2 regions of the Kosakonia radicincitans DSM 16656 genome follow, and region 2 is predicted to be linked to the other one. Evidence: predicted binding sites of a transcription regulator. Region 2 holds the regulator's gene; the other holds the start of a gene.

Region 1 (6,016 bases), 1.7 Mb from region 2:
CCATCGACATATTGCGGGCGACCACGCGCTTTCCAGTCCTGCACCACAGCATGCACTTCCTGGTCACGGACGAACGCCCCGTGGACACGCACCGGCGCGGAGGTAGAGTTTGGACCGGAGTAAAGCATATCGCCCATCCCAAGCAGAGATTCCGCACCGCCCTGATCGAGGATGGTACGCGAATCAATCTTACTCGATACGGTAAAGGCGATACGCGTCGGGATGTTCGCTTTAATCAGACCGGTGATAACGTCAACCGACGGACGCTGGGTCGCCAGGACCAGGTGAATACCTGCGGCACGCGCTTTCTGCGCCAGGCGCGCAATCAGCTCTTCCACTTTCTTGCCGACGGTCATCATCAGGTCAGCAAATTCGTCCACCATCACCACGATATACGGCAGTTTTTCCAGCACCGGATGCTGAGCATCCATACTGTCGCCCGGTTTCCAGTACGGATCCGGGATCGGACGCCCCATACGGGCAGCTTCAGCAATTTTCTCGTTGTAGCCTGCCAGATTACGTACGCCGAGCGCCGACATTAACTTATAGCGACGCTCCATCTCGTTGACGCTCCAGCGCAACGCATTGGCAGCGTCTTTCATATCGGTAACCACTTCGGTCAGCAGATGCGGAATACCTTCATACACCGAAAGTTCGAGCATTTTCGGGTCGATCATAATAAAGCGCACCTCTTCCGGCGTCGCTTTATACAACATGCTGAGGATCATGGCGTTCACGCCCACCGACTTACCAGAGCCAGTTGTACCGGCAACCAGCAGGTGCGGCATTTTCGCCAGATCGGCAATCACCGGATCGCCAGCGATATCTTTACCCAGCACTACGGTCAGCGGCGACGGGCTTTCCCTGAATTTCACGCAGTCCAGCACTTCACGCAGATAGACGGTCTGACGTTTCTTGTTCGGTAATTCCAGGCCAACATAAGGCTTACCGGGAATCACTTCCACCACGCGCACGGCAACGGTGGAAAGCGAACGCGCCAGATCGCGGGACAGGTTGGAAATACGTGCGGCTTTCACCCCCGGTGCCAGATTCAGCTCAAAGCGGGTAATTACCGGCCCCGGCGAATAATTCACCACATCGGCTTTGATGCGGAAATCGGCCAGACGCGCTTCGACCAGTCGCGCCATTTGCTCAAGCGCAAAGGTATCAACCGGTTCGACTTCCGCTGGCGGCTGCGTCAGCAGATCCAGTGACGGTAACGGCGTCGTCGGTTTCTGCACCGGTCGGCTGTCGCCATTACGCATCAGCAGAGGATGGATCAGGCTCTCTTGCTGCTGTGGCGCAGCCTGATGCTGTGGCGGCATAGTGGGCTGCTGAACCGTCTGTTGAACCTGCGGCTGATAGTGCGGCTGTGCTGGCTGCTGGTGCGGCGACGTCGGTTGTTGATAATGCTGCGGCTGCTGTACTGGCGGCTCCGGCTCTGGCATCACGCCTGGCGTAAACAGCGGTTCGTGCGGACGATCATCAACCAGCGTTTTCATTGGTGAAAACGCAAAATCCTCAGGCATAAAGGCCGGAGCGCCTGCTGACTGCTCTCCCGAATAACGCTGTTGCTGAGAGGCTGCGAACTGGCGGGCCAGCTCAGCTTCTTCCGCTTCTTCCTCGCTCATTACCGGATGCTGCGGATGAAACTGTGGCGCATCGTGCTGGAATTGATTTCCATAGCGATCTTGCTGTGTTGCGGCAAACTGGCGTGCCAGTTCGTTCTGCTGCAGCATATCGGCTTCATCGTCATCATGCTGACGCACTTCTTCCTCGCGGGCGCGCTCTTCGGCCATGCGCTGGGAAGGCAATTTGATACCGTAAGACGCCAGCTCGCGGCGCGTCGGAACACGAACACGGTTCGGGCGGGGCAACTGCGGACCAATCCCCTCTTTAACCTGCGGACGCGGCGCGCCACCAGCAGCCAGGCTAAAGACAGGCGCTGCGCCTGCCGCTGCGGGGCTGACATGGCCCGTAGCTTGTTGTACACCAGCCGCGACAGGAGCAACAGATGGATCAACCGCGGCAACCGATGGCGCAGAGAAAACAGCAGGTTTTGCTGCGGGTTCATCAACAACAGGCTCCGGAATTGGCTGATACCAGGCGGCAAGTTGTTCACGCTCACGCGCACGCTTCTCTTCCACTTCTTCAAAGTAGTAAAGCGGCGGACGAGTCTGTTTTACTTCTTCAACGACCGGTGCAGGTTCAGGCGTGATTATCGGTTCCGGAGCCGGTGCGATTTGCGGTTCGCTTTGCCATGGCAACGGTTCCTGCAGTTGCTGAGCATAAACCTCTTCTTCCGGCGGCAGTGGCGCTACCGGTGCATCCGGCATCCATACAGCTTCTGCGGCAGGTTGCTGCCACTCGGGGAGTGCATGCTGAGGGGAATGATACGGGACCTCCTGAGCAGCTTCGACATACTGCTCTGGCTGATAAGGCGCTTGCGGTGGTACCTGAGTTGCTGGTGCCTGCGCATACGGCCATTCAACATCTTGCTGCATTGCGGGGACGTAAGGTTCAGCAGGTGCCGCATAGGCCTGCACAGTGGCGGTTGTCGCTGCTGCGGCTGCCACTACCGGTTCAGTGACGCTGTGTCCGTTCAGCAGTGGATCGTACTCCTGCTCAGCTTCCGTAGCGCGATGCCCGGAGAACAGGACGTCATCAGCATCCGCCGGCATACCGCGAGCGCTGTATGCGATCTCATCTTCTTCATCGTCCATCCGCTTACCGGAGAACAGCGCTTCGTCGGTTTTACGCCCCATCGGGTTGACAAATTTTTCAGCCACGCGCTTACGGCGTGCCAGCGCGCCACGAAGAATACGAGCACGGCGCGACTCTCGCGGTTTTTCCTCTTCGTACTCTTCATCGTCTTCGTACTCGTCATCATCAACCCAGGTGTCATCGCGGCGGGTACGATTACTGGCGAAGGTCAGAATATTAAGGATGACACTGCCGATTTTCTCGGCGATGGTGACCCACGACCAGCCGGTAAATAGGGTCAACCCGGCGGCCCAAATGCAGAGCAGCGCAAGCGTACCACCGCTGCTGCGCAACAGAGGTTGCAGCGTAGTACTTAGCAGACTGCCAATCACCCCGCCGGAGGCGAAATACCAGATATCATCGGCATTAATCGCGGCCAGACCGCAGGAGGTCAGGATCAATGCCAGCGCACCAATCATGCGCAGCGATACGGCAAAGTAATCGATGTAATCTTCACTGGCGCGGTGACGATAAGCAAACCAGCAGCCGCCAATGATGATCACCGGAATGGTGTAGGCCATAACGCCAAAAATAAAAAACAGCGTATCGGCAAGCCATGCGCCGGGCACACCACCCAGATTATGGATAGGTTCATGCCAGGCCGTTTGCGACCAGCTAGGATCAGACGGGTTAAAACTTAAGAGCGCTGCCATCAACCAGACGGCAGAAAGTGAAACGAGGATCAGCAACGCCTCCAAGAGTCGGCGCCCGCTGCTAAGCTTGGTCAGTGTGACTTCTTTGTCTTCGGTGTATTCCTGGCTCAAGACAGGCTCTCCAGGTCCTTGATGCTAAAACGGACAACAGCGCCGGGTCTCCCCGGCACTGTTGCTGTATGGATTAACAGGAGTGTAATCAAAAAACAGCGATTGTGCACCTGTTCCGTATTAGCGCGTCTTAATTACCAGACGATTGCTCTGTTTAACTTCTTCCATCACCACATATGTGCGGGTGTCGTTTACGCCCGGCAGACGCAGCAGGGTTTCCCCTAACAGTTTGCGGTAGGCCGACATATCCGGTACACGCGTCTTCAACAGGTAGTCGAAGTCGCCTGAAACCAGATGACACTCTTGAATTTCTTCAAGTTTTTGCACAGCGGCGTTGAATTGTTCAAACACATCGGGCGCGCCACGATTCAGAGTAATCTCAACAAATACCAGAAGTGATGCATCCAGATAATGCGGATTTAGCAGCGCGGTATAGCCCTGAATAAATCCTTGTCTTTCCAGCCTGCGCACACGCTCAAGGCACGGCGTCGGGGAAAGTCCCACTCGTTTAGAAAGCTCGACGTTGGAAATACGCCCATCTTTTTGCAGTTCGTTCAGAATATTACGATCAATGCGGTCGAGATCTTTGCCTGGGCGCTTCTTGCTATCTACCATTATTATTGTCTCTCTGTATTCCTTCCCTACTCCTGTCTTGACCCTGTGCACTTCACTGTTCAGAGTCTTTGCCCGTCGCGTTACGGCATTGCGGAGGCAATATTAAGAAGACCGTTGCCAAAGGCAGCTATCGATATCACGAATGGCGTCTGTCCACGCCATGCGTAGATTTCACTAGCCCGGTAAAAAATGGCATTTACGTGCGTAAGTTTGCATCACGCGCGAAACACTGCTTTTTTCTTCTTTTGATGTTTTCGCAAATGCGCAGGGGATTGTCAAAGCAAAACATCTTTTTTTAGTACAACATGCCAGATATTCATCAACACCACTCTCTAATCCTCACTTTATCACCTTATAACAGGCCGATTTTCAGTAGAAATTATTATATTTCTGGCCTAAATCCCCCCACGTCATCGGTCATTTCTATTACACATATCGTTAACAAAACTGGCGCGCCCTTTTTTTACGACGCTAAATTCCCTACAATTCAGCTCAATGTCTGCCAAACAACAACGAGGATCTCATGGGTACGGCCAAACACAGTAAGCTGCTCATCCTTGGTTCAGGCCCTGCCGGTTATACCGCTGCGGTCTATGCTGCACGCGCAAACCTGCAGCCAGTGCTGATTACCGGGATGGAAAAAGGCGGCCAGCTCACCACCACCACTGAAGTGGAAAACTGGCCGGGCGACCCGCACGATCTGACCGGGCCGCTGCTGATGGAACGCATGCATGAGCATGCCACCAAATTTGATACTGAAATCATTTTTGATCACATCCACAGCGTTGATTTGCAAAACCGTCCTTTCCGCCTGACTGGCGATAGCGGCGAATATACTTGCGATGCGCTTATCATCGCGACTGGCGCGTCTGCGCGTTACCTGGGGCTGGCTTCGGAAGAAGCGTTTAAAGGTCGCGGCGTTTCCGCCTGCGCAACCTGCGACGGTTTCTTTTACCGCAATCAGAAAGTGGCGGTGATTGGCGGCGGCAATACTGCCGTTGAAGAAGCGCTATATCTGGCCAACATCGCCTCTGAAGTGCATCTGATCCATCGTCGCGATACTTTCCGTGCGGAAAAAATCCTCATTAAGCGTCTGATGGATAAAGTAGAGAGCGGTAATATTGTGCTGCATACTCATCGCACTCTGGAAGAAGTCACCGGCGATCAGATGGGCGTCACGGGTCTGCGTCTGCGTGATACGCAAAATGCAGACAACGTGGAGTCACTGGACGTTGCGGGGCTGTTTGTGGCTATCGGCCACAGCCCAAATACCAGCATCTTCGAAGGTCAACTGGCGCTGGAAAATGGCTACATCAAGGTGCAGTCCGGTATTCACGGTAACGCCACGCAAACCAGCGTTCCGGGCGTCTTTGCCGCTGGTGATGTTATGGATCATATCTACCGTCAGGCGATCACTTCTGCGGGCACGGGCTGTATGGCGGCTCTGGATGCGGAACGCTATCTCGATGGGCTGGCTGAAAGTAAATAATCTTTACAAGTCAGTAACAAAGGTAAAAAAGGCGACTATAAGTCGCCTTTATTTTTGCCCCGATGTAACATTGCGCAAGCTAAAAATTCCGATAACTTCACCTGCTAAGCGCGCAATGAATAAAACCCGTCAACAAGAACTCACTCGCTGGTTGAAACAGCAAAGCATTATTTCCCGCCGCTGGTTAATGCTTTCCCGCCTTCTCGGCGTGGTCAGCGGCGCACTGATTGTGGCGCAGGCCTGGATACTGGCGCGCATCCTTAATCATATGATTATGGAAAATATTCCGCGTGAGGCGTTGCTGCTACCCTTCACTTTACTGGTGCTGATCTTCATCCTGCGTAGTTGGGTTGTCTGGCTGCGTGAACGGGTGGGATTTCATGCC
Region 2 (6,016 bases):
CCGACGGTGTATCGCGCTCTTGATTTCCTGCTGGAACAAGGGTTCGTACATAAAGTCGAATCAACAAACAGCTACGTGCTGTGCCACCTTTTTGACCAGCCGACGCACACATCCGCGATGTTTATCTGCGATCGCTGTGGTTCGGTAAAAGAAGAGCAGGCGGAAGGCGTGGAAGATATTATGCATGCGCTGGCGGCAAAGATGGGCTTTGCTCTGCGACATAATGTCATTGAAGCTCACGGCTTATGTGCAGACTGTGTCGAAGTGGAGTCCTGCCGTCATCACGACCATTGCCACCACGACCACACCGTGCAGGTGAAGAAAAAGCCACGTTAATCTTTTGAGCGGGACGATAGATAAAACAGCTGGAGGGGTGGTACATCCTTGTACCTTCGGGCAGGGTAGCCTTAGAGGGTTAGCACAATGAGGAGATGTGCAGGCTACCAGCGGTAGTCGTTACGCGTTTCCCAATCTGTAACTTCTTTCTCCGCCTGGTCTTTGGCATAACCGTAACGCTCCTGGATTTTACCTACCAGCTGGTCACGTTTACCTTCGATGATGGTCATATCATCATCGGTCAGTTTGCCCCATTTTTCTTTAACAGTGCCTTTGAACTGTTTCCAGTTACCGCCGACTTCGTCTTTATTCATCGTTGACTCCTTATCGTTCGGTTAAATATGTATTCGTTCTGCTGAACGTACTGATTATTGTAGTTAAGGATTCCGGCAATCGATTTTTATTCGGAATCTTTAACCGTCGAGATGATTAAAAACAGCATAAGCGAGACGAGGGAACAGGCAAAAGCCTGGCAATATCAGGAAGGATTCGCGTCGGAAAACCAGCTGCCATTACGCCAGTGGCGACGCCACAGCCAGGCAAGCGTAAGCCCGCGCAGGGCGAGAAAGACGGTCAGCGATAGCCATAAACCGTGATTCCCCAACACCGGAACCGTCAGCAGCGTGACAGCAAACCCGGCAGCGGCAATCGCCATACTGTTACGCATCTCCGCTGCGCGCGTGGCGCCAACAAACATGCCATCCAGCAAGTAACACCACACGCCCACCAGCGGCAGAATCACTTGCCAGAATAGGTAATGCCCGGCGAGCGTCTGCAAGGCAGGAAGCGAAGTCAGCAAGGCAATAATGTTGTCGCCTGCCAGCGCATAAATCGCCGCAAAGAACAGCGCCACCAGCCCGGCCTGGCGGCACGCCGCTCGCCAGACTTCCATCAATTGACTGCCGTCGCGCGCGCCGTAGGCCTGCCCGGAATGCGCTTCGACCGCGTAGGCAAAACCATCCAGCGCATACGCTGTAAAGGTGAGAAACATCATCAGCACCGCGTTAGCGGCGACTGTCTCGCCACCAAGACGCGCGCCCAGTACGGTGATTGAGCCAAAGCAGAGCTGCAAGAGCAGCGAGCGCAGCATGATATCGCGGTTAAGCGCTAATAAGCGCCGCATACCGCCGCGCCAGGCATTTTTCAGCGCTGGCAGGGTGATGCCGCGCATCACCAACACGCGGTGCACCATCAGCAGACCGATGGCGAAAGTCGCATACTCAGCCACAACGGTGGCGAGCGCTGCCCCCTGCACATTCATGTGCAGACCCATCACCAGCCACAGGTCGAGAACAATGTTGAGGAGGTTCCCTACCACCAGCAGGATCACCGGAGCACGGGCATACTGCACGCCCAGCAACCAGCCGAGTAATACCAGATTTCCCAACGACGCTGGCGCACTCAGCCAGCGGATATTAAGAAAGCGCCGCGCTTGTTCCAGCACGGCTTCGCTCCCACCGGTGATGTGCAGCGCTAGATCGATGAGCGGCGTACGCAGCAACATAATTCCCCCGCCAGCCAACAGCGCCAGTAGCAGCGGTTGTACCAGCGCGCGCGCCAGCGCAGGTGCGTTTTTCGCGCCAAACGCCTGTGCCGTAAGACCGGTTGTGCTCATCCGCAAAAACAGCAGCAGCATAAACAAAAAGCTGGTAGCCGTTGCGCCAATCGCCACGCCGCCGAGGTAAACAGGGCTATCCAGGTGCCCGACCACGGCGGTATCCACCAGTCCCAGTAACGGAACAGTGATATTGGAGAAGATCATGGGCAGCGCAAGCCGCCACAGTGCTCTGTCAGATGCATTCAGCAACGGCATGGCAGTGTCGAATCAATGGGGGAAAAGTGTATTACGCAGCGCCACGGTATTCTGTGTCGCTGCGAAAAGAACAGGCGTTAGAGCCATGTACCATTACGGATGACGCCAACCGCCAGCCCTTCAATGGTGAAGTTTTGATCGCGCAGATCGACGACGATCGGGGAAAACTCGCTGTTTTCCGGCAGCAGTTCGACGGTGTTACCCTGTTTTTTCAGACGTTTCACGGTAACTTCATCATCAATACGTGCGACGACCACCTGGCCGTTACGCACGTCCTGCGTTTTATGCACTGCGAGCAGGTCGCCGTCCATAATACCGATGTCTTTCATCGACATACCGCTGACGCGCAGCAGGAAATCCGCGTGAGGCTTGAAGAGATCGGGATCGACCTGATAGTGACCCTCGATATGCTGTTGCGCCAGCAGCGGTTCACCCGCAGCAACGCGGCCAATCAGCGGTAAACCGATATCCTCTTCTTCTTCCAGCAGCAGACGCAAACCACGCGATGCGCCGGAGACGATTTCGATAACCCCTTTGCGCGCAAGCGCTTTCAGGTGTTCTTCAGCCGCATTTGGGGAACGGAACCCCAATTGCTGTGCGATTTCCGCACGCGTTGGTGGCATACCGGTTTGGGTGATGCGATCGCGGATGAGATCGAACACCTCTTGCTGCCTGGCCGTTAATGCTTTCATCCCGCCCCCTGGGTGTATATACAGTTATGCTGTGAGTATATACAGTCAAAGGCGATTTTGGAACCAAATTTAAGCAAAAAACCAGGGAGTTATTGATTTCTGGAAGCGTTATCGAAAATGCGACCAAAGAAGCGAGATCCAGGTAAACAGCGCCAGCAGGATCGACATCAGCACTGCCGCCGATCCCATATCCTTCGCCCGACCGGAAAGTTCGTGAAATTCAGAACCAATTCGGTCTACGACAGCTTCAATTGCACTATTTAGGATTTCAACAATCATTACTAGCGACACCGAGCTAATCAGCAATACCCGTGTGACCGTGTCAATGTCCAGCCAGCAAGCAATAATGATAGCTAAAACAACGGCTACCAGCTCCTGACGGAAGGCGGCTTCATTGATCCATGCAGCGCGAACGCCCTTCCATGAGTAACCTGCTGCTTTAATGATTCGGGTAATTCCGGTGGTATTATTGGCCATGAAAAGAACCTTTTTATGTAATAAACGTCAATGTCTACATCAGCGTACTGAGGTACAACAGAAATTACGTGCGCTTTCTGATATTCTTGCGGCGCAATGGCACTATTATTAACCAGAGGCTTTTCATCTTTTATGTCCGGTTGGCCACGAATTTACTACAAATTACTGAATTTACCATTAAGTGTACTGGTAAAAAGTAAATCGATACCTGCAGAACCTGCACAGGAACTGGGTCTCGATACTTCACGTCCTATTATGTACGTGCTGCCTTATAACTCTAAGGCAGATTTGATGACGTTGCGTGCTCAGTGTCTGGCGCACGAACTGCCCGATCCCCTGGAACCCCTGGAAATCGACGGCGTATTACTGCCGCGTTTCGTGTTTATTCATGGCGGGCCGCGCGTGTTTACCTATTACACGCCAAAAGAAGAGTCCATCAAACTGTTCCACGACTACCTGGATTTACACCGCAGCCATCCGGATCTGGATGTGCAAATGGTGCCGGTATCGGTGATGTTTGGCCGCTCTCCGGGGCGTGAAAAAGGCGAGATTAATCCGCCGCTGCGCATGCTGAACGGCATCCAGAAATTCTTCGCGATCTCCTGGCTTGGCCGCGATAGCTTTGTGCGCTTCTCGCCGCCCGTCTCCCTGCGCCGCATGGCGACCGAGCACGGCACCGATAAAATTATCGCGCAGAAACTGGCGCGTGTGGCGCGTATGCATTTCGCGCGACAGCGTCTGGCCGCCGTTGGGCCGCGTCTGCCGGCGCGTCAGGATCTGTTCAATAAGCTGCTCTCTTCTAAAGCGATTGCCCGTGCGGTCGAAGACGAAGCGCGCAGCAAAAAAATCTCTCACGACAAAGCGCAGCAAAACGCTATCGCGCTGATGGAAGAGATTGCCGCCAACTTCTCGTACGAAATGATCCGTCTGACCGACCGTATCCTCGGCTTTACCTGGAACCGTCTCTATCAGGGGATCAACGTGCACAACGCCGAACGCGTGCGCCAGCTTGCGCACGACGGCCATGAGATTGTCTATGTGCCCTGCCATCGCAGCCATATGGACTATCTGCTGCTCTCATATGTGCTCTATCACCAGGGGCTGGTGCCGCCGCACATTGCCGCAGGCATCAACCTGAACTTCTGGCCCGCCGGGCCGATTTTCCGCCGCCTGGGCGCCTTCTTTATTCGCCGTACCTTTAAAGGCAACAAACTCTACTCCACTGTGTTCCGCGAATATCTGGGCGAACTGTTCAGCCGCGGTTATTCGGTTGAGTATTTCGTCGAGGGTGGTCGTTCACGTACCGGCCGTTTGCTGGACCCGAAAACCGGTACGCTGTCGATGACCATCCAGGCGATGCTGCGCGGCGGTACGCGCCCAATCACGCTGGTACCGATTTATATCGGTTATGAGCATGTGATGGAGGTGGGCACCTATGCGAAAGAGCTGCGCGGCGCAACCAAAGAGAAAGAGAGCCTGGTGCAGATGGTGCGCGGGCTGAGCAAGCTGCGCAATCTGGGGCAAGGTTATGTGAACTTCGGTGAACCCATTCCGCTGATGAACTACCTGAATCACCATGTTCCGGAGTGGCGCGAATCTATCGATCCCATCGAAGCGATTCGCCCGGCATGGCTGACGCCGACGGTAAATAACATTGCCGCCGATTTGATGGTTCGCATTAACAATGCCGGTGCGGCCAACGCCATGAACCTGTGCTGTACGGCGCTGCTGGCATCGCGCCAGCGTTCATTGACGCGCGAGCAGTTAACCGAACAACTCAGTTGCTACCTCGAACTGATGCGCAATGTGCCTTACTCGCCGGATTCAACAACGCCTGCCGCCAGCGCGGACGCGCTTATCGACCACGCGTTGCAGATGAATAAGTTCGAAGTCGAGAAAGACACCATCGGCGATATCATTATTCTGCCGCGCGAACAGGCAGTATTGATGACCTATTACCGCAACAACATTGCCCACATGCTGATGCTGCCGTCGCTGATGGCGGCGATCGTGACCCAGCATCGCGCCATCTCCCGTAGCGATATTCTGCGCCACGTTGAGCTGCTCTATCCGCTGCTGAAAGCCGAGCTGTTCCTGCGCTGGGAAAAAGCCGAGCTGGCGGAAGTGCTGGAAAACCTGACGCAAGAGCTGCTGCGCCAGGGCTTAATTACTGTCAAAGACGATCTCCTGAGCATCAACCCGGCCCATTCGCGGACGCTGCAACTGCTGGCCGCCGGTGCGCGCGAGACGTTACAGCGCTATGCCATCACCTTCTGGCTGCTTGGCAACACGCCGTCAATGAACCGCAGCACGCTGGAAAAAGAGAGCCGCACGCTGGCGCAACGTCTGTCTGTGCTGCATGGTATCAACGCGCCGGAATTCTTCGACAAAGCGGTATTCTCCACGCTGGTGTTAACGCTGCGTGATGAAGGGTATATCAGCGACAGCGGCGATGCAGACCCGACGCGAACGCTGGGCGTTTACCAGATGCTGGCAGACTTGATAACGTCGGATGTGCGTCTGACGATTGAAAGCGCGACGCAAGCGGAAGTGTAAGCCGGGACGTATCCGCCGGATGTCGCTTGCGCTTATCCGGCCTGTGGGATGAGAGAACCCCGCAGGCCGGATAACATGCAGCCGCGTCCGGCAGTTTTTAGATTCAGTGCAGGTAACTAAAAGCCAGCCCTAAAAACAGCAC

Evidence for each region. The regulator LexA, encoded in region 2, represses DNA repair genes until DNA is damaged. The targets are predictions, from matches to a motif close to TNCTGTATGTACATACAGNA.
Region 1: a site for LexA is predicted at 3,590-3,609, ahead of Y71_RS18015 (DNA translocase FtsK 4TM domain-containing protein). Genes of this name have one in related genera too.

The regions. Positions count from the first base shown of each region.
Region 1 is NZ_CP018016.1:3,724,467-3,730,482, forward strand. Features, by position in the region: gene Y71_RS18015 (DNA translocase FtsK 4TM domain-containing protein) at 1-3,527, opposite strand, end outside; gene lrp (leucine-responsive transcriptional regulator Lrp) at 3,648-4,142, opposite strand; gene trxB (thioredoxin-disulfide reductase) at 4,666-5,631, shown strand; gene cydD (heme ABC transporter permease/ATP-binding protein CydD) at 5,747-6,016, shown strand, end outside.
Region 2 is NZ_CP018016.1:5,444,172-5,450,187, forward strand. Features, by position in the region: gene zur (zinc uptake transcriptional repressor Zur) at 1-336, shown strand, start outside; gene Y71_RS26165 (CsbD family protein) at 441-650, opposite strand; gene dinF (MATE family efflux transporter DinF) at 815-2,149, opposite strand; gene lexA (transcriptional repressor LexA) at 2,227-2,841, opposite strand; gene Y71_RS26180 (diacylglycerol kinase) at 2,950-3,318, opposite strand; gene plsB (glycerol-3-phosphate 1-O-acyltransferase PlsB) at 3,451-5,874, shown strand; gene ubiA (4-hydroxybenzoate octaprenyltransferase) at 5,978-6,016, opposite strand, start outside.